Regions from separate parts of the Edaphobacter flagellatus genome, predicted to be linked through region 3. Evidence: riboswitches for the same ligand, from Rfam matches in the RefSeq annotation. Region 3 holds a riboswitch; each other region holds the start of a gene.

Region 1 (7,883 bases), 360 kb from region 3:
CAACAAAGCTGGAGGCCCACCAGATCGAGAATCTTCCGATGGGCACAAATCGGAACTTCCAGTCGCTACTGAATCTGGTTCCCGGAACAGCACCCGCAGTCTTTCAGCACTCGCAGTTCTTTAATGCTCAAAGTTCGCTGCAGACAGAGGTCAATGGCCAGCCGCGTATGGGGAATCTGTACCAGATTGAAGGTATCGACGATGACGAACGCACCGGTCTGTTGCAAATCATTATTCCTCCGGCGGATTCAATTCAATCAGTCGATATTTCGACGAACAACTTTGAAGCTGAGTTAGGGCGGGCGATTGGCGCAGTCACCAATGTTGTTTTAAAGTCTGGCACCAATGCATTTCATGGTTCGGTGTTTGAATACATTCAGAACAACGCTGTGAATGCACGGTCTTACTTCGGAGCCCCGTTGGGACACATGTCCTACAACAATTACGGTGGATCGATCGGCGGCCCGATATTCAAAGACAAATTGTTCTTCTTCGGCGATTATCAGGGCAGTACCGACCACGAACTGACTTCCGGAACCTACACAATTCCGGATGCTCGTTACTTTACACCGAATGCGCAGGGGTTCATTGACCTGAGCTCGATGCTGGGTGCTGCCAACTCAAACGGCTTCAAAGCAGGACAGATCTTTGATCCGACTACCGGTAACGGGAGTTCATCCAGTCCGCGTACAGCTTTTGCAAATAATCAGATTCCTATCAGCAGGGTGAACCCGGTTTCTTTGGCGATTTTGCAAAAGGTGAATGCGGCGGCTGCTCAATTCGGAAAATTGAACAGCACGCTTCCTATGTCGAATCCGACGAATAATTACACGTCGAATCTTCCTTTCACCAAGGGGACGAATAGCTGGGACGCTAAGATCGATTACACGCTGAATGAAAAGGACCATGTCAGCGGCCGCTTCAGCTGGCAGCGTGTCAATACCTTCCAGGCTCCTGCATTCGGAGCATTTCTTGGCGGTCCCGCAGGCGGGGGTTTTCAGGGAACCGGCGTCCAGACCTCTTATAGCACCGGCGTGAACTATGAACGTAGCTTTTCACCGACACTGTTTACTGAAGCGCGTTTTGGTGTAGCCCATCTGCGTAATAATTCGCAGCCAAGCGATTACGGATCGAATGATGCAACGGCGCTTGGAATTCCTGGCGTCAATATCAATCAGTTTACGAGCGGCCAGGTAGGCATCTCGATGGGCGGCGCATTTACCGGAACGATGATTGGTTATTCTGCGTCGATGCCGTGGATTCGTGGTGAGTCGAATATTGATTTCGTCAACAACTGGACCAAAATTATTCACAATCACACCCTGAAGTTTGGCGGAGACCTGCGTCGAGTCCGTGATGACCTGTTGCAGGACCAGACCTTCAGTCCCCGCGGTGTATTCAATTTTTCTGATGTCCAGACTTCTGATTCGCGTGGCACAACGAACCTCGCAAACAATGTAGCCAGCTTTCTCTTTGACCTTCCAAGCACTGTAGGACGCGACGTCAATACGATCTTCCCGGCGTATCGGCAGTGGTGGCTCTTCGGCTTCGCAAGTGATAAATGGCAGGCTACATCGAAGCTAACGGTTGACCTTGGCCTGCGCTGGGAGTTCTATCCACCCGCGACGCCGAGGCTCAACGGGGGTTTCTCAAACTACATACCGGATACGAACACGTTTGTGATTGCCGGGGTTGGCGGCAATCCGTCGAACCTCGGTATGAAGTCGCGCTATAACTACTTCTCTCCACGTACAGGTTTTGCATATCGTGCGACGGATCAGACCGTGATTCGAGGCGGATACGGAATCAGCTATATGCCGTTTGCGGATAACACGTATGCCTATAACTATCCAATCCGCTCGAACAATAGCTATACATTGCCTGCAGGAAGCCCTTATCAGGCGGCAGTGCTGGGAGATGGTGTGACCGTCGCAACATTCCAGGCAGGATTTCCGGCTCCAGTGGCCGCTCCGGTTCCTGCGAATGGATTGATCCCTGCGACAACGTCGGGATTGGCTGCTCAAAACCTGGTTTATATCCCGCTTGACTATAGGAATCCCTACGTACATTCCTGGAATGTTGCGATACAGCAGGCGCTCCCTTATGACATGTCGCTGCAGGTGGCTTATGTGGCGAATCACGGCACCAGGATCCCGGGTGCCGTGGACATCAATAACCCGCTGACTTATGGTGGAGGCAATGCATCGAAGCCTGAGTACAACTGCGTCGGCTGCCCCTCGGGAGTGCATCGCACGACCTCGACGACGGTGTACTTCAAGGGGTACTCCTCAAACTATCAGTCTCTACAGGTGCAACTGACGAAGCGCTTCAGCCACAGCTTGTCGTTTGGTTCTTCGATTACATGGGGCAAAGGGTTGGGCTATATCAGCGGTGATGATGGTGGTTTGACGTTCTTCATCAATCCTCGCCGGAACTATGCTCCGAACGATTATGACCGGGCATTCAACTATGCGCAGAGTTTTACCTACGAACTTCCTTTTGGCAGAGGACACAAGTACCTGAGCGGAGGTCCGGCGTCGTATGTTCTGGGCGGATGGAAGCTCTCTGGCATTGTGCAGGCGGTAACTGGGTCGCCATTTACTGTTTATGCGAACGGCAGCAGTCTGAATACTCCGGGAACGGCGCAGACGGCGAACCTTAGCGGGCCATATAAGGTGCTGCACGGCATCGGTGCCAATACCTACTGGCTTGATCCTACTGCGTTCACGCAGCCGTCGGGGTGCACTTCTACACCATGTACAGCACAGAATGTTGGATTAGGAAACACGGGCAGGAACCAGTTCCGTGGGCCAGGCTTTGTCCAGAATAACGTGTCGATCTTTAAGAGCTTCCCGATATGGCGTGAAGCTGCACTGGAGACGCGCCTCGATGCGTTTCAGCTGACTAACTCACCGCAGTTCAACAATCCGAATTCTGGTAGTGGCAACATTATCTCTGCAACCAACTTCGGTCGTGTGACCAGCACGCTGGGCAGCGGTCAGGGAACGGTCAACGGAGTTGGTGGAGGCCGCAGTCTTCAGGCTTCTGCGAGAATCACCTTCTAATGCTGTGGCTTTTGCCACAGAAAACTGCGGCCAGCTTCTCCATACAGAGGGCTGGCCGTATCTTTATCTTGGAGAGGAATTGAGCAGATGACTGGAATCACACGACGCGGTTTTATCAGTGGGGGCGTAGCGGCAGGGTTTGCGGCTGGGGGAGCAAAGGCAGCATTTGCTTTTGCCAGTTCTCCATTCAAAGTGGCTGTGATTACGGACGAGATATCGCAGGATTTTGATCATGCCTGCTCTGTCGCATCGAAAGACTTCGGTATGCAGTGGGTGGAACTTCGTGGAATGTGGAAGAAGAGTCTGCTGCAGCTGACAGACGCGGAGCTTACAGAGGCTGAGCAAGTCCTGGCTAAGTACAATTTGCGCGTGACGGATATTGCCAGCCCGTTGTTCAAAGCTGACTGGCCGGGTGCGCCGAAGTCAGAGTTCAGCCCTAAGAATGCTGCCCCCGTTGGCGATGTGCTGAAGCAACAGAATGAGGTTCTGGAAAAGAGCATTGCACTGGCAAAGCGATTCAAGACGGACAAGGTGCGGGGCTTTGATTTCTGGCGTCTTGATGATGTTGCTCCCTATCGTGAAGCGATGGACCGCAAGCTTGCTGAGGCCGCGGAGGTTTGCGGAAAGAGCGGAGTCATCCTGGTGCTGGAGAACGAGCCTGCCTGCAATACGGCTACAGGGCGGGAAGCTGTGCGCACGCTGAATGCTGTGAAGTCACCTCATTTTGCTTTGAACTGGGACCCCGGGAATGCTGTTATGCGTGGTGAGTTCGACGCGTATCCGGTGGCCTGGAATCTGCTGCCGAAGCATCGGATTCACCATTGCCATGTGAAGAATGCAGTCAAGGGAGCGGATGGTAAGGTGGCATGGTCTCCTGTGGGCACTGGCATCATCGATTGGACGGCGCAGTTCCGCGATCTGGCGAAGGCCGGATATCACGATGCGGTCAGCCTTGAGACGCACTGGCATGGCGGCTCATCGCCGGAAGACTCGTCGAAACAGAGCTGGAGCGGGATGAAAAAGGCCCTTCAGGACTCGGGTAATCTGTAGCGTTCGCAGAAGGGAATTGGATGATCAATCGACGGCGGTTCGTGCAAGGGGTATCGGCTGCGGCGTTAGCAGCAAAGCCCATTGCAACCATGGCGGAGACGTGGTGGGGTAGTTCCTGTCCGGATGTTTCCGTGATGCGGGAAGACTTAGATCCGGCGTACAGAGGGGATCTCGGCGAGGTAACGCATATCTTCGTCTACACAGAGAGCCTTACGGATGAGCGTCTGACGCAATATGCCGGTATGGCGCACAGTCTCTTTGGAGAAGCACCGATCACAACGTTTCCAAAAGAGTCTGTGTGCGAAGATCGCCGGCACGACCACACGCCGCAGGTGATGCTTTGCTACTCAAATGGAAGGCGTCTTGTCTATCAAGCAGTCTCCGGCAAGACGGCATCTGGCGATCAGATGTGGATCTACGGAACCGCCGGCAGCCTGAACATTTCCTTGCAGAGATAATCGTTCGATCTATTTTCCCATCATTGCTTGAACACGACGGTCCTTTTTGACGGCAGCCACCAATGCTGCATGATCGAGGATCGTTTGATCGGCGTAAGTCTCGGCCCAGTGCGCAAGCGCATTGCCCAGAGTGTTTGATTTGCCACAATAACCAGCGATGGATGCGGCATCACCAATGCGTGCATGAGCTCGGGCAAGTAACGCTCCGCAAGCCCAGACATATTCGTTGAAGGCATTGAGGCCGAGTCCTTCGACCGGGACAGAGGCTTTCAGGTCTCTCATTTGTCGCACGTAAAAATCGATAGGGCCGATGTTGGTCCATCCCAGCATGACATCGGATGATGCCTGCAGTACCCGTTGGCCTGTGACGACTCGCTTGCCCTGCTGCGTGACATCGCTTAGGTGCTGCGTAATGTATGGAGCATGTGAGGGAACGACGGCCTCCTTCACCTGAAGAAAGAGTGGGTCCTTCTCTCCATTGCCAAACAATAGAACCAGATAAGCGCGCGTGCCTACACTTCCGATTCCGACAACCCGGCGTACGACATCGACGACATGATATTTGGCGAGCATGAATTGGCGCTCGCGATGCAGCGTAGGAACGTAAGCATGAAGCGCATCAATCACTTGTTGACGCGTCTTCTTATCGACGCGCGTCTGCACAGGGGGCATATCGCGAAATCGCCAGGTTCCATTCGATAATTTTTCAGCAACCTTTTCGAGCAGCGTGGCGTTGGTTTGCTTCGTGGCCTTCAACGCTGCTCTGCGAATAACAGCACTTGCCTGTGCGTTAGCGCGCACCAGGGAATCGCGGCTGGTTGGATAGGTATGCAGATACCAGCAGTTGAGGACGCCCATGTTCTCAAGCCGGTTCATATTGAGAATGTAAGCCGAGACACATCTACGGACGGCCTCGTCGCGGGTCGTGCGTCCGCAATTATTCGCGCGCGCCGCGAGATTGACGCTCGCCGTTAGACGCTTAAGATCCCACTCCCATGGGCCAATGACGGTTTCATCAAAGTCGTTCAAGTCGAAGACAATGTCTCGCTGTGGTGTACCGAAGAGACCAAAGTTGTTCAGATGGCAGTCGCCATCGATGACAACCTGCAATCCTGTAACAGGAACATCTCCCAGATCGCTCGCCATAACCGCTGCTGCTCCGCGGTAGAAGGCTGAAGGAGAAGCGCACATGCGAGCAAGGCGCAGCGGAACCAGATCGGGCAGACGTCCTTTATTGGTGGCCATGATGATCTCGATGGCGCCTGGATGGCTGGCGGGACGGGACCATATGCCTTGCGACTTGCGAGGAAGTTTAGAGCGAAGAGCTCGTCCGGCAGCGCGGCGTTCTTCGACAGGAAGATTGCCGTGGAATGCTGCGAGGTTGTGCATCTTGATGGAAGCTTTGGTGTGGACAGGTGTTTTTGCAGTTGGTGCTTGCGTCTTCTTTAATCTCTTCAAGAGCTGCACTCCGTAGAAACGCAATGGGGTTACTGCGTTTGTTGCTGGAGAGCATTCTACGACCTTTGAAGTGAAAAACGTCTCATTTTGCGGCGCGCAAGGTCTGTGGAAAGTCTGCAATATGACCCCAATATATTGACGTTGACCTGCCGATGGGCCCTTGTTATAGTGAGTGAACTTCATGGTGCCTTGATTATGAGATCAAGGCTGAAAAGGGAATCCGGTGAGATGCCGGGACTGCCCCGCAGCGGTAAGCAGGAACGAACGCTCCTCAATAGGCACTGGTGAATCACTGGGAAGCCGGAGCAAGTAGGTAGCCTGCAGAGTCCGAAGACCTGCCATGAGGGCCGTGCCGAACGGCACGAAATTCACACACCTCCGAGGGGAAGGTGCGGTGGTCGCGGTCTGTCTGTTGCAGGCATCCTCCACTGTATCCGCTCGGAGTAAAGGATGCTCCCCATGGCGACGGCGCAGGCGACCCTCACTGACCTCGATCCGAATTTTCCATTAGCCGATACCGCGCCGCAGATGCAGGTGCGCAAACGCAACGGCACGCTTGAGCCGGTAGACGTCAACAAGATTGTGCGCGCCGTCCAGCGCTGCTGCCACGGCCTGCCGCACGTCGATCCCATCCGCGTAGCCAGCAAGACCATTGGTGGCCTGTTCGACGGAGCATCGACGCGCGAGCTGGATGCGATCTCTATTCAGACAGCGGCAGCGCTGATTGCCGAAGAGCCGGAGTATTCAAGGCTGGCAGCTCGCTTATTGCTGGCGACCATTGAAAAAGAAGTCGCGGGACAGAACATCTACTCCTTCTCTCAGTCGATTGAAGTTGGGCATCGCGAAGGAGTGGTTTCGAAGGAGGCGGCTGAATTTGTTGCAGCCAACGCGCGCAAGCTGAATAGCGCGATCGATACGCATCTCTCCGATCGCTTCGAGTACTTCGGCCTTCGCACGGTGTACGACCGTTATCTGTTGCGCCATCCTATAACGCGGCAGGTCATTGAGACGCCGCAATACTTCTTCATGCGCGTCTCTGCGGGACTTTCTGTGCGCGTCAGCGAGGCCGCGGATTTCTACCGGCTGTTAGCTTCGCATGATTATCTGCCGAGCTCGCCCACACTATTCAATAGCGGGACGAAGCACTCGCAGATGTCGTCATGCTATCTGATCGATTCACCGAAGGATTCACTGGATTCGATCTATGACTCTTACAAGCAGATTGCCTTGTTGTCGAAGTTCTCTGGTGGCATTGGCCTTGCCTTCCATCGTGTGCGCTCAGAAGGATCGTTGATTCGCGCAACCAACGGCCTCTCGAATGGAATCGTTCCGTGGTTGCGCACGTTGGATGCTTCTGTTGCCGCGGTGAATCAGGGAGGCAAACGCAAAGGAGCATGCTGCGTATATCTCGAGCCCTGGCATGCCGATATCGAATCCTTCCTGGAGATGCGTGACAATACAGGCGATCAGGCGCGGAGAACGTACAACCTGAATCTTGCCAACTGGATTCCTGACCTTTTCATGAAGCGAGTGGATGAGGATGGGATGTGGTCACTCTTCGATCCGAAGGTCGTGCCGCATCTGCCGGACCTCTATGGTGAAGAGTTCGAACGTGCTTATGTGGCAGCTGAAGCCGAACAGAAGTATATGCGGCAGGTCAAGGCGCGCGATCTCTACGCGCGTATGATGCGTACGCTGGCGGAGACCGGTAATGGATGGATGGTCTTCAAGGATGCATGCAACATCAAATGCAACCAGACAGGACTGCCGCAGAATGTGGTGCATCTCTCCAATCTGTGCACGGAGATCACGGAGGTTACCTCATCTGAGGAGACAGCAGTGTGCAACCTCG
Region 2 (7,883 bases), 2.1 Mb from region 3:
TGAGGACGCGGTGCTCGACCAGCTCCGCGCGCACGAGTCGGCCGTGATTCCAACGTCGTTTGGCGAGATTACGCTGAACCTCGCCGACCTGCACGAAGCACTCGCTTAGGAGAAACCGTTGCTGGCGCTTCTCGTCAGCTTCCTCATCGCCGTCTACCTGCTTGGCCCCAACCTGATCGCACGCTGGGCCGCGGACCTTGTCGTCTTTCGCAAGACGCGCGTGGAGTCGCACGCCGAAGAGGTGGCCCGCTCCATCATCGCTGCGGCCGTCCCTCTGGCGATGGCAGTGGCATGGGCGCGATGGACAGGTGCATTGTGGGCACGCGGCACGCAGGCCGATGTGGAGACGGTCTTCTCCGCACTGCAGAGCGACAACTTCTTTCAAACGCACCATGCGCAGTTCTTCACGAGCCTCTACGCCTTCTTCTGGATGAACTACGCGATCCTGTGGAGGCTGTATTTTCTGGTGCTGCTGGCGTGCGGCGTCCGCATCCTGATTGTGCTGAACTACAACCGTATCTGGCGGCGGCTGCACACGCGCTGGATGCGCACGCTGCTGGCCACCATTGTGCCGCGCATCTCGGAATGGGACGTGTTGTTCAGCGACATGTTGCTGCCCGAAGGCCGCTTCCGCATTATGGCCGATGTGCTGACGAAAACAGGCGGCCTGTACCAGGGCGCGATTCAAGATCGCATGCTTGCGAACGACGGCTCACTGGTAAGCATTACACTAGCAAGTCCGCGGCGGTTCGAGCGCGACGAGTTTCGCAAGGCCAAGGCCGCAGACCTCGAAACGGTGCCGGATGAGTTCTGGTTCAACATCCCCGGCAATCTCTTTATCGTGATGGCCTCGGACATCGCGAACCTGAACCTGCGCTACATACGCCGCAAGCCGCTCTCCTTTCAGCCATCGGAAGAAGAGCGTGAGGTATTGACGCGGCTGCTGGACCGGCTGAAGGAAGAAAAGTAGGCGCAACTCTTCTGAAATTTCTGCATGTAGAATCGTCATGTGCAGGTCAGGCTCTCGCAAGGAGCCTGTTAAACGGGAAGCCGGTGTGATTCCGGCGCTGTCCCGCAGCGGTGATGGGAACGAAATGTTGCATGGCGAGAAGCCAACGCACTGTTCTTGTAAGCAGGAATGGGAAGCGGCAGCGAAGTAGGCAGCCCAGAGTCCGAAGACCGGCCTGCCGCCACCACCGCGGAGGCCTTTGTGCCGACCGCGGGTGCGCTTGAGGCCGCCGCTCTCGTGGATTGGAACGGTTTGCCAATGCATCGTCTTGCCTGCGCCACTGGCGTACGCGAAGCATGCCTGCGCACAGGTGGTTCTTTCGTATTTCAGGAGAGAACCAAATGGTCGCAGGAAAGACTTCGCCCACATTCACGAAAAAACTCAGCACCGCCAACCTCGGTTTTCCGAGGATGGGCCGCGAACGCGAATTGAAGGCGGCGCTCGAAGGATTCTGGGCAGGTAAACGAACCGAACAGGAGCTGTTGGAGACAGCCGCATCGCTGCGTAAACGTCATTGGGAGCTGCAGCGAGCAACAGGAATCGACACGATCCCTTCGAACGACTTTTCGCTCTACGACCAGGTGCTGGACGCGCTCGTGCTCGTGGGCGCAACGCCGGAGCGGTTCGGCAGCGGCAAGGTGACGCTCGAACGCTACTTCGCAATGGCGCGCAACAGCCGCGAGCAGACGGCCATGGAGATGACGAAGTGGTTCGACACCAACTACCACTACCTTGTGCCGGAGTGGTCGGCGGGTATCAGCTTCGAGATCGATACGACGAAGCTGCTCGGCGAGCTGCGGCAGGCACGTGCGCTGAACCTTGAGACGCGGCCCGTGCTGATTGGCCCGATGACACTGCTGCTGCTGGGCAAGGGCGTGGACGGCTTCGACTCGATGAGCCTGTTGCCAAAGCTGACCGCAGCGTACATCAAGGTGCTGCAGGTGCTCGCGGACGAAGACGTGGACTGGGTGCAGATCGATGAGCCGATGCTGGTGACCGACCTGAGCGACAAGGTGCGCGACGCATATCGCACGGTGTATGCCGAGTTGACTAAGTCTCCCGTGCGCCTGATGCTGACGACCTACTTCGATACCATCGGCGACAATCTGCAGACTACCGTGACACTTGGAACGGCTGGTCTACACATCGATGTGGTTCGCGCACCACAACAACTGGCCGCAACGCTCGCTGCTCTTGGGCCGGATCAGGTGCTGAGCGTCGGCTGTGTCGAAGGCCGCAACATCTGGCTGACCGACTTTGCTATTGCGTCGTCGCAGATTGCGCAGGCTGTGGAGCAGTTGGGTGCTGAACGTGTTGTAGTTGCCCCGTCGTGCTCGCTGTTGCATGTGCCGCATGATCTTCATAGTGAGACGGCTCTATCGCCGCGCCTGCGCAGCTGGCTGCGGTTCGCAGAGGAGAAGCTTCAGGAAGTTGCCGCGCTGGCGAGTCACGATCAGCCGGCCCGTTCTGCGAACGCTGCCGCCATCACCGACCGCGCTGCCGCCGATACGACGACGAATCCCAGAGTACGTGCAGCACTCGCTGCTCTTGAGGAGAAGCACTTCAGACGTGCCTCTGCCTATGCGCAGCGCGCCGTGGCACAACGCGAGAAGCTCGGGCTCCCTCTATTGCCAACGACGACGATCGGCTCGTTTCCGCAGACGGCTGAGGTACGCAAGCACCGCGCTGCGTTTCGTCGCGGGCGCGAAGGTACTGCAGAGTACGACGCGTTTCTGGAGAAGGCCATCGCCGAGTGCGTGCGCGAGCAGGAGCGCATCGGGCTGGATGTTCTGGTTCACGGCGAGTTCGAGCGCAACGACATGGTGGAGTATTTCGCCGAATTTCTCGACGGCTTCGCCTTTACCGAGAACGGCTGGGTGCAGAGCTACGGCTCGCGCTGCGTGAAGCCTCCGGTGATCTACGGCGATGTGCAGCGCCCAGAGCCGATGACGCTGCGGTGGACACACTATGCCAGCTCGCTGACATCGCGCCCGATGAAGGGGATGCTGACCGGCCCCATCACGGTGCTGCAGTGGTCGTTTGTGCGCAATGACATTCCGCGCTCGCAGACGGCATGGCAGATTGCGCTGGCACTGCGCGACGAGGTCTCGGATCTGGAGACCGCGGGCATCGGCATCATTCAGGTGGACGAGCCTGCACTGCGCGAAGGTTTGCCGCTGCGCCACGCCGACTGGCAGGCGTACCTGGATTGGGCCGTGAAGGCCTTCCGCATCACAACTAGCGGCGTCGCCGATGCGACGCAGATTCACACGCACATGTGCTACTGCGAGTTCGAAGACGTTCTGCCGTCAATCGCTGCGCTGGATGCGGATGTGATCTCGATGGAGTCGGCGCGCTCGCGCATGGAGCTGCTCGACGCCTTCCGCGCACACGGCTATCCCAACGAGATCGGACCGGGCGTGTACGATATTCACTCTCCGCGCGTGCCGTCGGCCGAGGAGATGCGTGAACTGCTTGCGCTGGCACTCCATGTGTTAAAGCCCGAGCAGGTCTGGGTCAACCCCGACTGTGGGCTGAAGACGCGTGGCTGGCATGAGACGGTTGCTGCCTTGGAGAACATGTGCAAGGCCGCGAGTGAGGTGCGGGCGCAATTGCAGTCATAGCACTGGATGCCTGAAGCAGAAGAGGCATGAGAGTTGCAGATCTCATGCCTCTTTTTACGTCATCCAGTTAAGCCCTGCCGGCGAAATCGCGCGTCTCCGTGGAGACCTTTACCTTCTCGCCTTCTTTAATAAACAGTGGCACACGAATCTCGAGGCCGGTCTGGAGCGTGGCAACTTTGGTAACGCTGCCGCTCTGCGAAGCGCCGCTTAGGCCGGGCTCCGTCTCGGTGACTTCGAGATCGACGAAGATAGGAAGCTGCAGGCCAATCGGGTTGCCGTTGTACTTCGTCAGCTGTACCTCAAGGTTTTCGAGGAGGAAGTCGGTCGCATCACCCACCATGGCGTCGGTGAGCGCAAACGTCTCGAACGTCTCCTGGTCTAGAAAGTGGAAGCCATCACCATCGCTATAGAGAAAGGTTGCGGGCACTAGCTCGACGTCGGGTTCCTTGAATTTATCGCCTGCCTTGAAGCTTTTTTCAAAAACGGCGTTGGTGATCAGGTTGCGCATCTTCAGGCGCACCAGCGTCTGTCCGCCGCGCGCCGTGGGCGTGCTGACGTCCGACTCCATGCAATAGTAGGGAGCATTCTCATGCTCGAAGAGCATCTTGCGCTTAACGTTAATTGCTTCGATCAGTGCGGCCATATCTGCCTTTAAGTATAAGTGTGCGCGTGTAAGCTGCGCGCCTATAAGCTAACTGTCATGAAGATCGAGATATCGCAACAGGTCCGCGCCGAGGCAGTTGCCTCCATCCAACGCTACTTCGAGGAGAACCTCCCCGAGCCGATTGGCAACCTGCCCGCGGGAATGCTCTTTGACTACTTCGTCGAAGAGATCGGCCCGCTAATCTACAACCGCGCCATCGCCGATGCGCAGGCGCGGCTGGCGATGCGCGTATCCGATCTGAACGGCGAGCTGTTCGCCGATGAGTTTCAGTACTGGCCGCAGGTCGATGCGAAGCGCAAAACCAGAAGGCGCTAGCAGATGGTCATCACCTGCTTTGACAGATTAAAACTTGAGTAATGTGAGCTTCTCCTGCAATCGTCCGATGCTTGTTTCCGTGTAATCTTGTTGCTGCTGTAAGGGCTACTCCCAACCGATGCAACGACGGGCTCTCGTTTAAAAAATCGAGTTTATGCAGTAATGCCGCTTGATTTGCGAAATCGAGTTTATGCAGTAATGCCGCTTGATTTGCGAAAAGGAGAAAACACACATGTTTGACATGAAGAATCTCGCTCAGCTGAAGAAGCTGGACGAGAATGCTGTTGACGGGATGAAGACCTTCTGGGCGTTCGACAAGGCCGCCTTTCAACCCGGCACGATCGATGCATTGCACAAGCAGCTGATGGCGCTGGCCGTCGCGCTGACGACACAGTGCCCGTATTGCCTGGAGATCCATCGCAAAGCCGCCGTCGATGCAGGCGCAACCGAGGCCATGATCGCGGAGACGGCTGTCGTCGCTGCAGCCATGCGCGCCGGTGCCGCCATCACCCACGCAACCCATCTATTCAAGTAGCTGAAATTGGCTCACCCTTAGCCGTCATACGGCTAAGGGTGGGTGCTCGGCAGCGCATCGAGCTGACTTTGTGCCAATGGTCTTCATACTGCCCCGCCTAATTTTCGGTTGACCCTTGCCTGGCTGCGCGACGGATTGCCGTGATGAGCAGATAGAGCCCCAGGGCTCCGAAGACGATTCGGCCTAACCATAACGGTGCCGCACCGCCGTCATTCCCCACATCGTCGGTGAAGCGAAAGAACGGATGCGGAGTGCATGCAAGAGCGAGTGCAATAGCACCGAAGAACAGGCGCGGAGCAGCTTCGAGTCGGCTCGCCAGTTTGGCGTGTCCGCTGGCCTGTGCGATGTGAGGGAGTGCCAGCGAGAGTCCTGCCAGAAACAAGATGGCGTAGTCCATCACCGTCATGGCAACAGCATAGCGCAGGAGCATGGACCTTACCGATGCATCCCACAGATAGGACGGTTAACATAGAAGCATGCGGGAGATCGTTGCAGACGAAAAGCAGAAGATCGATATGGAGACGTGGGAGCGTCGCGCAATCTTCCAACTCTTCAATAGCTTCGCGGAGCCCTACCATGGTGTGTGTCTTCGCGTGGATTGCACTGCAACTTTCCGCTACGCGAAAGAGCATCGTCTCTCCGTCTTTCTATCGCTGGTGCATCGTTCGCTTGTCGCGGCACATCAGGTAGAGAACTTCAGAACGCGCATCGTTGACGGCGAGGTGTGGCGTTATGAACAGATCCACGGCGGTAGCGCCATAGGACGATCGAACGGAACCATCGGATTCGGTCATTATCCGTTCTACGAGGACATCCAGAAGTTTGTCGCCAAGGCCTCAGTGGAGGTGGAGCGAGTGAAACAGCGCGACGATCTGGAGCGATGCCCGGACCCGAACGTGATCCGTTATTCGGTGCTGCCCTGGTTCGACTTCACCTCGATCTCGCACGCTCGCGATCTCTCAGGAAACGATTCGGCTCCGCGCATCACCTTTGGCAAGATCACCGAGAAGGACGGCCGCAGCACCATGCCGGTGTCGATCCACGTGAACCATGCGCTGGCTGATGGCTTGCACGTCGCGCAGTTTGTCGATCACTTCGAGAAGCTGCTGGATGCACCCGAGATGATTCCCGTCCAGGCACGCTGACTAGGCTCGTGATCCGATCAACAGGCTCAGCGCCTGACGGCACAAATTACGTGTGAACTCCCAATCCCTGTGCTGTGGTGGTAGCTGCGACATCGCAAAGACGGTGGAGCTGATCGCCGTCAGCGTTACCCACGTCAGCGCAGGATCGAGCCCAGAGAAGATCTTCGCGCCTTTCGCTTGAATCCTTCGCCGCGCATTTTGAGCCTCTGTAACGATCCTTAGCCTTTCGAGGTTCTGATAAACGACTCCGCGTACACGAGCATCTTTCCTGTGTATCTGCATCAGCGCCTCCACTGTTTCGTCGAGAAGCTCATTGAAGTTGCGATCTGCGTATTTCTCAAAGATGCCTTCGAAGAGCTCGGCATCTTTCTGCATGTACATCAGCGAGAGGTCTGCCAGGATCGAATCTTTGTTTGGGTAGTACTTGTAGAGTGTGCCGATGCTGATGCCGGTCTTTTTCGCAATGTGGTTGGTTGTGACTTCTTCGAGCGGACTTTGATTCAAAAGGTGAGCAGTGGCTTCGAGTATCTCCTCGCGCGTTCTTTTGGAGCGCAGTTGTTTCGGTGTTTTTCTGGGCTTTAGGCGATCTCGCAACAGAGTTTCCTCTTCAAATGAAAGCGAGCAAAAAAAGGCGAGTGATTGCTCGCTATTCTTTCTAGAATAAAGCCATGAGTGAAGGGTCGGAGAACAAGGTTGACGTTTTAATTCAAGGCGCTGGGATTGGCGGCCTCACGCTGGCCATTGCACTAATTCAGCGCGGATACTCCATACAGGTTGTCGAGCGGACGAACGGCTTGTCGGAGATCGGTGCGGGAATCTGGATGGCGGCAAACCCAATGCAGGTCTTCGACCGGCTCGGCTTCGCAGATAAGGTGACCGATGCTGGATGGATGATGCATCGTCTGACCCTCGAAGATTACCGCGGAGAGGTCATCCAGGTGAGCGATATCTCGGCTATCGCCAAACTCTTCGGGTTCGAGACGATCGCTCTGCATCGCTCTGTGCTCCAGAAAGTACTCTTTCAGCAGCTTCCTGCCGAAACCGTCCGCTTCAATACAGAAGTGAAGACGTTGAGCCAGCGCAGCGACTCCGTCTCGGTTCAGCTTACGGACGGCACGAGCATCACCGCAAAGATTGTCGTCGGGGCCGATGGAATCAACTCGCAGATCCGGGCGCTCGCTGGACTCGGCGGCGAAAAGCGTTACTCCGGCTCGTCGTCGTATCGCGCCATCGCCAAAGGAGCCCAGCTTCTGCCAGCGGAACTGGATCACGACGCGTACGAGATCTGGGGAAAGGGCTGCCGCGTCGGTTTTTCGAAGATCAACGCCAACGACTATTACTGGTACATGACCTTCGACAATCCTGCCGGCCAAAGCTTCCCCCTGGAGCAGAAGAGATCGCACGCCGCCTCTCTCTTCCGCGATTATTTTCCGCGCTGGACCGGCCTGCTTACGAGCACACACACGGAAGACATTCTGCAAACCGACATCTCTGACCTGAAACGCCTCAATCGGTGGTCATCGGGCCGTGTCGGCCTGATTGGAGATGCTGCTCATGCAACGACGCCCAATCTGGGACAGGGTGGTGCGAT
Region 3 (7,883 bases):
CTGAAGCTCGCCGCCTGGCCACGATATCCCGAATCGCCATAATAGATCGAATACACCGCAACACCCCCACGCTGCGCGTCGGCAATCGCAGCGTCGACGTATGGGCTCGTCTGATTCAAAGGGCTTACGCTGCCGTTATAAGGATCGACACCATTCGTCAGCATGATCACAAACCTGGCCTTCGCCGTCAGCATCGTTCCTTCCGCGCTCGATCCACCCGGCCAGTTCTTCACAAAATCCGACAGGCAGAAGTATGGACTAGCGCTTATCCCAGCACCACTCAAAGGCAGACGAATATTCGCCGCCGCTGCAGCATGATCCGTCGTGAAGTCCTGCGCGGGAACCACACGGCCATTCTGCATGTAGCCGACAAAGATCTCCGCTCCTGCGGGCAGCGACGTGATGAAGCTCTTGATGTCGGAAATCTGCCGCCCCACTGAACTGCGCAGTCCGTCGTCGATCAACAGCGCAACCTGCGTTCCCTTAGCAGTGACAGGCGCAACGCTTGAAAGCTTCGCTTCGTGCCGATTCACTTTGACGCTTAAGTTATTCAGAGTGAGTGGCTGCGGCGCCTTCGCGTCCAGCGTTACAAGCGCCTGCGTCTGCATCGGCCCTTCCTGCTGAGCCGATGCAAACGCTGCAATCGCCAATACACCCAATGCCAGCCATCGATAGGTCATCGTCATCCTCATTCGTGCCTGCTTGCTCAATCCAACGCAAGGCCTGAAGACTTAGACGCCAATCCTGAGCATATTGATGCGGTCTATTTCAGTTACTGATCGCCACCCACACGAATCTTCAATCCAGTCCTGAACGTAAACGGCAGCGCCGGAAAGCCGATCGGCCCGATATGCTGCTGACTAAGCAGATTATTCAGCTCAACAAACGCTGTCACATGCCGTGTTGCTGTATAGGTGCCATAGGCATCGAGCTTTGCATAACCGAAATCAAGATTCCTGTTCGGCAACAGCAACGTATTGTCGCCATTCGTGTCTGCATAGGAGAGGAACGTTGAGTCGTCCGAGCGGCTCGCGAACGCGCCTTTCAAAGCAGTGGAAAACTTCTTCTGCTCATACAACGCGGAGAAAAAGCCTGTTTGCGGAGGACGACGGAATGGACGCTGTCCGACCAGCGGCGACGTCGATCCGATCGGAACACCGGGCAGATTCGGGTTCTGCGCTGCTTGCCCATTGTTGATTGCATCCGTCGAGAACGACTGCTCCACAACCGACGCAAGATACGTATAACCACCACGCAGCAGGATGTGATTGGTTGGCGCATACTGTAGCTCGCCTTCAAACCCTTGAGCACGGAAGGCAAGCGTATTCAATACAGCACCGTAGAAGTACGCGACGTTCGTCGTAATCCCAAAAACGTTCTTCAATGTGCCTGCATCGACATAATCAATCTGACGATTGAACTGGTTGTGGAAGTAGCCCGCCTTAAGAATCAGTTTTTGGCCGACGATGTTCTGGTCAATCCCCAGATCATACGTACGCGAACGCAAAGCCTGCATCGGACGAACATGGTAAGCCTTTATCGAAGCCGTGTCGCCGACATCTGACAATTGCCTGTACAGTGAGCTGAATTCGGATGACAGTGAAGGCTCCTGCACACCCGTTGCCGCATTGGCGCGCAGCTTCGTTCCACGCAGAAATCCGTTGCCCGGACGCACAGGCACCCACGCTAATCCAAAACGTGGCGTACCCGCCGTGCCATATAGGTTATTGCGCACGATCGCCCCGCCAAACGAGTAGAAGAGGCGGCTCTTAAAATCGCCCTGGAACTGAAGCGTGTATTGATAGTTCGTGCGCTTGATTTTCTCGAACTGGAAGTTCGCTGGATTGTTGAATGAACCACGCTCATTTTCGTAGCGAAAACCAAAAAGCCCGATCAGATGCGGCGTGAACGTATAGTCGCTCTGATAATAGAGCTCATCACGTAACGAAGACTGATCGAAGCCTGTAGGAAACGTTGTGCCGGCAAGAAACGAAGCGCGGCCTGTCGCGGAGTATCCATTCGCACCACGAATCGTCACCGTATTGCCGTAGTAATCCGGATAAGGGCCGTAGAACGAAGGCACCATCAGCAATGTGCCTGGAGCTGTAAATATCGCGTACTGTTCCCGCTTGCGCGCAATACCGTAACGCATCAGGTTATGCCAGCGATTGTGGCGATTCTCGACCGTAGCACCTGAGTACAGATTTTGATCGCCTTGTTTCGCATTGGCCGACACACCATAAAAGTCATGAGCACCCGGCACGCCCGTTGCCGAGACACCATTGCGAATCGTGAAGCGCAGCAATGTATTCGCCGTCAGGTTATAACCCACATTTGCCGCACTTGTCGCCGCGTGAAAGCGATCCAGCGGCAGCGCATTGGATGAATCGAACCGCGAGAACGCACCATAATAATCCAGCCGGTTGCGCGTTCCCCCCACAGTCACCTCGTTGCGATACGTATGAAAGTTGCCCGCATCGCCCGAGTAGTTCAAAACAGGTCGGGGTATTCCTCCGCGTGGCGTCGTAAAGCTCATCACACCCGCGCCTGCGTCTGACCCATACAGCACACTGTTTGGCCCGCGATACATCTCAAATCCATCGAGCGCTGTCGACGACACAATACCGTAATCAAAAACGCCGCCTACGTTTTCCGATGTCACTCCATCGATCAGGACCTTGTTCGCATCCGAGTTTCCCCCACGCACGAACAGTGAAACCGCACCGCCATACTGCCCCGTCTGAACCGCCGCAGTTCCCGGAGACTGTCGCAGATCATCCACCACACCGACTCGCTCCTGCAGCGCGCTGAACGGCACTAGGTTGATCGCAGAACTCACCTGCTGCACCGGCGTCGAAAGTCCGGTTGCGGTCACCGTCACCTCAGCCTTTACCGACCCCACTTCGAGCGTTACGTTCTTCGTCAGCACATCCGTTCGACCACCGTAGAAGTCCTGTCCGATACCTGGCGTAAATGTAGGGGCAGAGGTCAGCAGAAGAAACCGTCCCATAGCCGTGCTGCGAATCTCATACGAGCCATCCGGCCCAGCGGTCGCGAAACCAGCGACCGTCTTCCCCTGCATCAGCTTTACACTCGCGCCGGGAACGGCAGCGCCAAGCGGATCGGTCACTGTACCGCGCACAACAACGGCATACGCGGACAACGGAAGAGATACAGCAGCAACGAGAGCACAAAAGACAAACGAGGCCGAGGCACGGCCAAACCATGAAGGCATGAAACAAACTCCTCCATTCCCCCCTCGGGAATGTGGCTGATTGTGCGCAGATCGGAACCGGTCTCCTGACTCTCGCGATTTCATGCCATCCATCGCGGTCGCATCCAAAGCGACCAACCGGCTGCTTACCTTCCCGACTCACACGTCAGTGGCAAAGAGCCTGATGACATCACACTCTATCAACACGCAGAGTGTGCGCGATCACAGTTGCGGGGCAGTGGCGGCTTTTCACCGCGCTTCCCGAACATTCCGTAGCGGAACAAGGTGGACAGGGGCAACCAGCAAAACTTCACTCGTCGCAGGACTTTTGCGTGTGCCTTAAGTGTGCGGCATCGCCCACGCCGAAGTCAAAGCAGGGACGCGCTACTTCAAATCGCCGACATACTTCTTCGTGTCTTCCAGCGCAAACCTCCCCAGCAGAAAAGGACGCGATGTCTGTGGCTTGTTGTTGATCAGGTCTGAGGGATACGGCAGCGGAGACAACGTTGGAAATGCCCATATCCTTCCGTTGTGCAGATCGACCATAACCTTCGCATAGATCTGAATATTCTGGCTGTCGTCCGGAGCGCGCACCATGAATGTTCCTGGCTCAACGTAATAATCCACATCCGGCGTCTGCGCCATCACCGGCTCCGGCCTGCGTTCCAGCACCAACGCAAACAGCAGAAGAGTAATCGCCGCCAGAAGAACATTCGTTATCGTATTCGCCTTCATCATCACTCCCAACAGCCTTCACGGAATCAGCAGGATCTTACCCGTCGTCCGTCGCGCCTCAAGATCGCGATGCGCATTCGCCGCATCCGCCAGCTGATACACGTGCTCGATCCGCAGCTTCAGCTTCCCGCTGGCAATATCTCCTAGCACAGCCTCCGCACGAGCCACCAACTCTTCCCGAGTCGCCGTGTAGTCCTGCAACTTCGGACGTGTCACATACAACGATCCCATTGCAGATAGACGTATCAAATCAAATGGCGGCACTGCGCCGCTCGATCCGCCATACAACACCATCATGCCTCTCCGCCGCAGCACCTGCAGAGACTTCTCAAATGTCGTCTTCCCCACCGAGTCATACACGGCATGTAGTCCCGTCGACTGCCGTTTTACCGCCTCCGCAAAATCCTCACGCGTATACAGAATGACTTCGTCCGCACCAGCTTCTTTCGCCAGCTCAGCCTTCTCGTCATTCGAAACGGTTGTGAATACACGCGCACCCAGCGACTTCGCCATCTGAATCAACAGAAGTCCCACGCCGCCCGCGCCGGCATGAATCAGTACCTCATCACCCTTCCGTATCGCATACGTCGAGTGCGACAGATAGTGCGCCGTCATCCCCTGCAGCATTGCAGCCGCGGCCTGCTGCGATGTCACGTGATCAGGAATCCGGATCAGCTGCGCTACAGGAGCCACGGCCATCTGCGCGTATGTTCCCGGCACGCTGCACCACGCCACGCGGTCGCACACCTTCACCCCACTACCGTCCGTCTTTTCTCCCAGCGCGACAATCGTGCCTGCGCCCTCCTGCCCCAGCGTGTACGGCAGCGGAGCAGAATATCGCCCCTCCCGCAGGTACACATCAATAAAGTTCACGCCCGAAGCCTCCAGGCGAATCAAAGCCTCTCCCGGCCCGGGCGTAGGAGTCGGAAGATCGCGCAGCACCATCACCTCAGGGCCGCCTACCTGCTGTATCTGTATCGCTTGCATAGAACCTTTGGATGCACCGCTTGCTACATTCGTCTCGTGAAGATCGTGTTTTGAAGCATCGTTTCGAGACCTGCCACACAGCCCGAATACATCGAGCGATCAGCCAGCCACAATGGAAGGCTGGCTGTACTCAACCATCTCTCACTTCGTGATATCGTGCGTCGTCGCAGTCGGTCCATTCTTCTTTACCGACTCGATTCCCTTCTCCATCGCCGACGCCGACGAATACATCTCGCTCTTTCCGATCACCTCATGGTTCTTCGCTTTCAGCACGAAGTACGGTGCGTCTGACTTCGCAGTCTTTCTCTCATACTGCGCATCCTCCGGCGAGTTCTTCTTCACCGACTCGATCCCGTTCAGCGCCGACTCCTTCGACTTATACGTCTCGCTCGTCAGAATCACCTCGCCATTCGCGGCCTTCAGGTTGAACATGAACTGACCGTTTGCCGCATCTTTCAATTCGTAATGAGCTGCCATCGACACATCTCCTGTTCGTATAGAAAAACGGCTCGGCTCGCAACGTGCGCTCACCGTTGCCTAAAGATGCTCAACACTTTACCTGAGACAAGGTAAAGCTGTGATGGAGATTTTTGTAAAAGATGAGAATGCGGCGAGGTTTAAGCTCTACTGCAGCAGGCTCTCTTCCGAGCGCAACCGCAGTATCCTGTCCACCGCATACGGAGCCCTGTGCGATGCCGTATGGAAGTGCCGTACCTGCAGTTCTCCCAGCAGCCCGATACCGATCATCTGCACGCCCGCCAGGATAAATACCCCCGCAACCACGAACAGAGGCCCATGCAGGTCCATCACATGCTGGCCCGTCAGCAGCTTCAGGATCAGCAACCATGCTGACATTCCAGCGCCAGCCAGCACGCTCAACGCGCCAATCGTGCCGAAGAAGTGCAGAGGACGCGTCATATACTTCAGCAGAAACCGAATCGTCAGCAGGTCAAAGAAGACACGGAACGTACGCGAAATACCGTAGTGGCTCTTGCCGAATTCGCGCTTCGGGTTCGAGATCGGAATCTCGCAGATGCTCGCCCCGTACCATGACGCCAGCGCCGGAATGAACCGGTGCATCTCGCCATATAGCGGAATGTTATGAATCACCTCGCGCCGGTACGCTTTGAATGTCGTTCCGAAGTCGTGGATGTTCACTCCGCTCAACGTCGCCATCAGCCAGTTTGCTGCGCGCGATGGGATCCTGCGCATGATGAAGTTGTCACCACGCTGCGAACGCCACCCACTCACCACGTCATACCCCTCTTCCAGCTTCGCCAGGAAGTTCGGTATCTCATCCGGAGAATGTTGCAGGTCGCCGTCCATCGCCAGGATGTACTCCCCCTGCGCATGATCGAACCCTGCCGCCAGCGCCGACGTCTGCCCGAAGTTCCGGCGCAGCTTCACCACCAGCACACGCGAATCCACCGCCGCGATCTCCTCCAGCAACCGGTAAGTACGGTCGCGCGAGCCATCGTCCACAAACACCAGTTCGAAGCTCTCCCCCACATGCTCCATCACCGCCTTCAGGCGGTCATAAAGCGTTGTGACGTTATCTTCTTCGTTATGGAAAGGGACGACGATGGAATATTTCGGCACGTCTCCGATGATACTCCCGAAATAGGCTTACTGGTAACGAGATAGTAACGCCCGATAGACATCCCTCTTCACCTTTTCACTCTTCCGGAGCGATCATCGTTCTCGAGTGCCGTATTTGCATTCCATCTTCGTGCTATACCATTGCGGCGATGAAGGTTATCATGATGCCGTACACTGCATCTAACATTTGAGTTGTTGCATTTCTTGTGCAGAAAGGAAGCATGGCGAAACGAGTCATCACCATCGTGCTGCTGTTGGTTTTGGCGCTGTTCGTTTACGTGGGTTACAACTCCTACGACGCCAAGCACGGCGGCATCTCAGGCGAGGTCTACTCCAATGGAGTGCGTCAGACAGCCGCAAGCAGAGCACAGCAGCAGGCATCCCAATCCTCCGATGCCGACACCATCGTCTATCCTGCCCAGCAGGACGCGTCCACGGCACAGAACACCGCAGCAGTCCAGCCCGCACAAACCACAACTGCGGCGCAAGCCAACTCGTTAGCCCAGACTACAGCCGCTGCTCCCCAGGCAAACTCACAGGTTACCCAGTCCCAACAGGCCGCCGGAGCCAATGCCCCCGCCACGGATACCATCAGCCCCAACCCTCCAAACGGCATGGTCTTCGCAGGCAGCGGACGCTATCAACTCTATCGTCAGGGCAACATCACCTGGCGCCTCGATACCGAAACCGGTCGAAGCTGCGTCATCTTCGCCACCGACGAGGAATGGCGCAAGCCACGCGTCTACCGCGCAGGCTGCGGCAAGAGCTAAGCGCCTACGATCCATCCCTCTCAAGCAAAATGTGTCACTCCGAGCGCAGCGGAGCCGAGCAACCACCCTATTCCTTTCCCTGCCGCAAATCCGTCAAGCCCCCAACCCTGTGCAAAACTCGCCCTCACCGCACAAATCCCCGCGCCATCCCTGCACATTTCGCAAACGAAAAATAAGGCTGCAATGTGCCGATTTGATACCCTTCACTCGCTAAACTATGAATAGACAAACAACACACCACCCTGGCTGGATGCCTGGACACTCTCAAGGGGTGTCCAAATAACCACCTTGTTTCGAATACTTTGCACAAATGAAACAGGGGGGCTGGGGGTACTTGCGAATCAGGACTCGACCCGAATCGATGACCGACCTCTTCTCGAAGGCAATAGCAGCAGCAGAATTCATCCGCCAGCGCTTTCCCACTCGCCCCCGACTGGCCCTCATTCTCGGCTCCGGACTCGGTGACTTCGCCGCAAATGTCGCGGATGCAACCGTGATCCCGTACTCCGAGATTCCCAACTTCCCGCAATCGACCGTCGCCGGACACTCCGGCAAGCTCGTCCTCGGCCATATCGGCG

What was found. Region 3 has a riboswitch for cobalamin ahead of KFE13_RS01410 (TonB-dependent receptor). Riboswitches for the same ligand answer to the same signal wherever they lie in the genome.
Region 1: another riboswitch for cobalamin. It lies ahead of KFE13_RS02760 (ribonucleoside-diphosphate reductase subunit alpha); the one in region 3 lies ahead of KFE13_RS01410 (TonB-dependent receptor).
Region 2: another riboswitch for cobalamin. It lies ahead of metE (5-methyltetrahydropteroyltriglutamate--homocysteine S-methyltransferase); the one in region 3 lies ahead of KFE13_RS01410 (TonB-dependent receptor).

Annotation. Positions count from the first base shown of each region.
Region 1 is NZ_CP073697.1:696,942-704,824, reverse strand. Features, by position in the region: gene KFE13_RS02780 (TonB-dependent receptor) at 1-3,065, shown strand, start outside; gene KFE13_RS02775 (sugar phosphate isomerase/epimerase family protein) at 3,153-4,115, shown strand; gene KFE13_RS02770 (hypothetical protein) at 4,136-4,573, shown strand; gene KFE13_RS02765 (DUF2252 domain-containing protein) at 4,583-6,031, opposite strand; cobalamin riboswitch at 6,197-6,388, shown strand; gene KFE13_RS02760 (ribonucleoside-diphosphate reductase subunit alpha) at 6,491-7,883, shown strand, end outside.
Region 2 is NZ_CP073697.1:2,441,771-2,449,653, forward strand. Features, by position in the region: gene KFE13_RS10165 (hypothetical protein) at 1-109, shown strand, start outside; gene KFE13_RS10170 (hypothetical protein) at 119-970, shown strand; cobalamin riboswitch at 997-1,202, shown strand; gene metE (5-methyltetrahydropteroyltriglutamate--homocysteine S-methyltransferase) at 1,351-3,633, shown strand; gene efp (elongation factor P) at 3,701-4,276, opposite strand; gene KFE13_RS10185 (DUF2164 domain-containing protein) at 4,334-4,612, shown strand; gene KFE13_RS10190 (carboxymuconolactone decarboxylase family protein) at 4,845-5,147, shown strand; gene KFE13_RS10195 (hypothetical protein) at 5,245-5,577, opposite strand; gene KFE13_RS10200 (CatA-like O-acetyltransferase) at 5,624-6,292, shown strand; gene KFE13_RS10205 (TetR/AcrR family transcriptional regulator) at 6,293-6,886, opposite strand; gene KFE13_RS10210 (FAD-dependent monooxygenase) at 6,961-7,883, shown strand, end outside.
Region 3 is NZ_CP073697.1:332,566-340,448, forward strand. Features, by position in the region: gene KFE13_RS01405 (vWA domain-containing protein) at 1-680, opposite strand, end outside; gene KFE13_RS01410 (TonB-dependent receptor) at 773-3,235, opposite strand; cobalamin riboswitch at 3,274-3,502, opposite strand; gene KFE13_RS01415 (hypothetical protein) at 3,599-3,952, opposite strand; gene KFE13_RS01420 (quinone oxidoreductase family protein) at 3,968-4,936, opposite strand; gene KFE13_RS01425 (YegP family protein) at 5,078-5,413, opposite strand; gene KFE13_RS01430 (glycosyltransferase family 2 protein) at 5,561-6,535, opposite strand; gene KFE13_RS01435 (MSCRAMM family adhesin SdrC) at 6,757-7,305, shown strand; gene KFE13_RS01440 (purine-nucleoside phosphorylase) at 7,667-7,883, shown strand, end outside.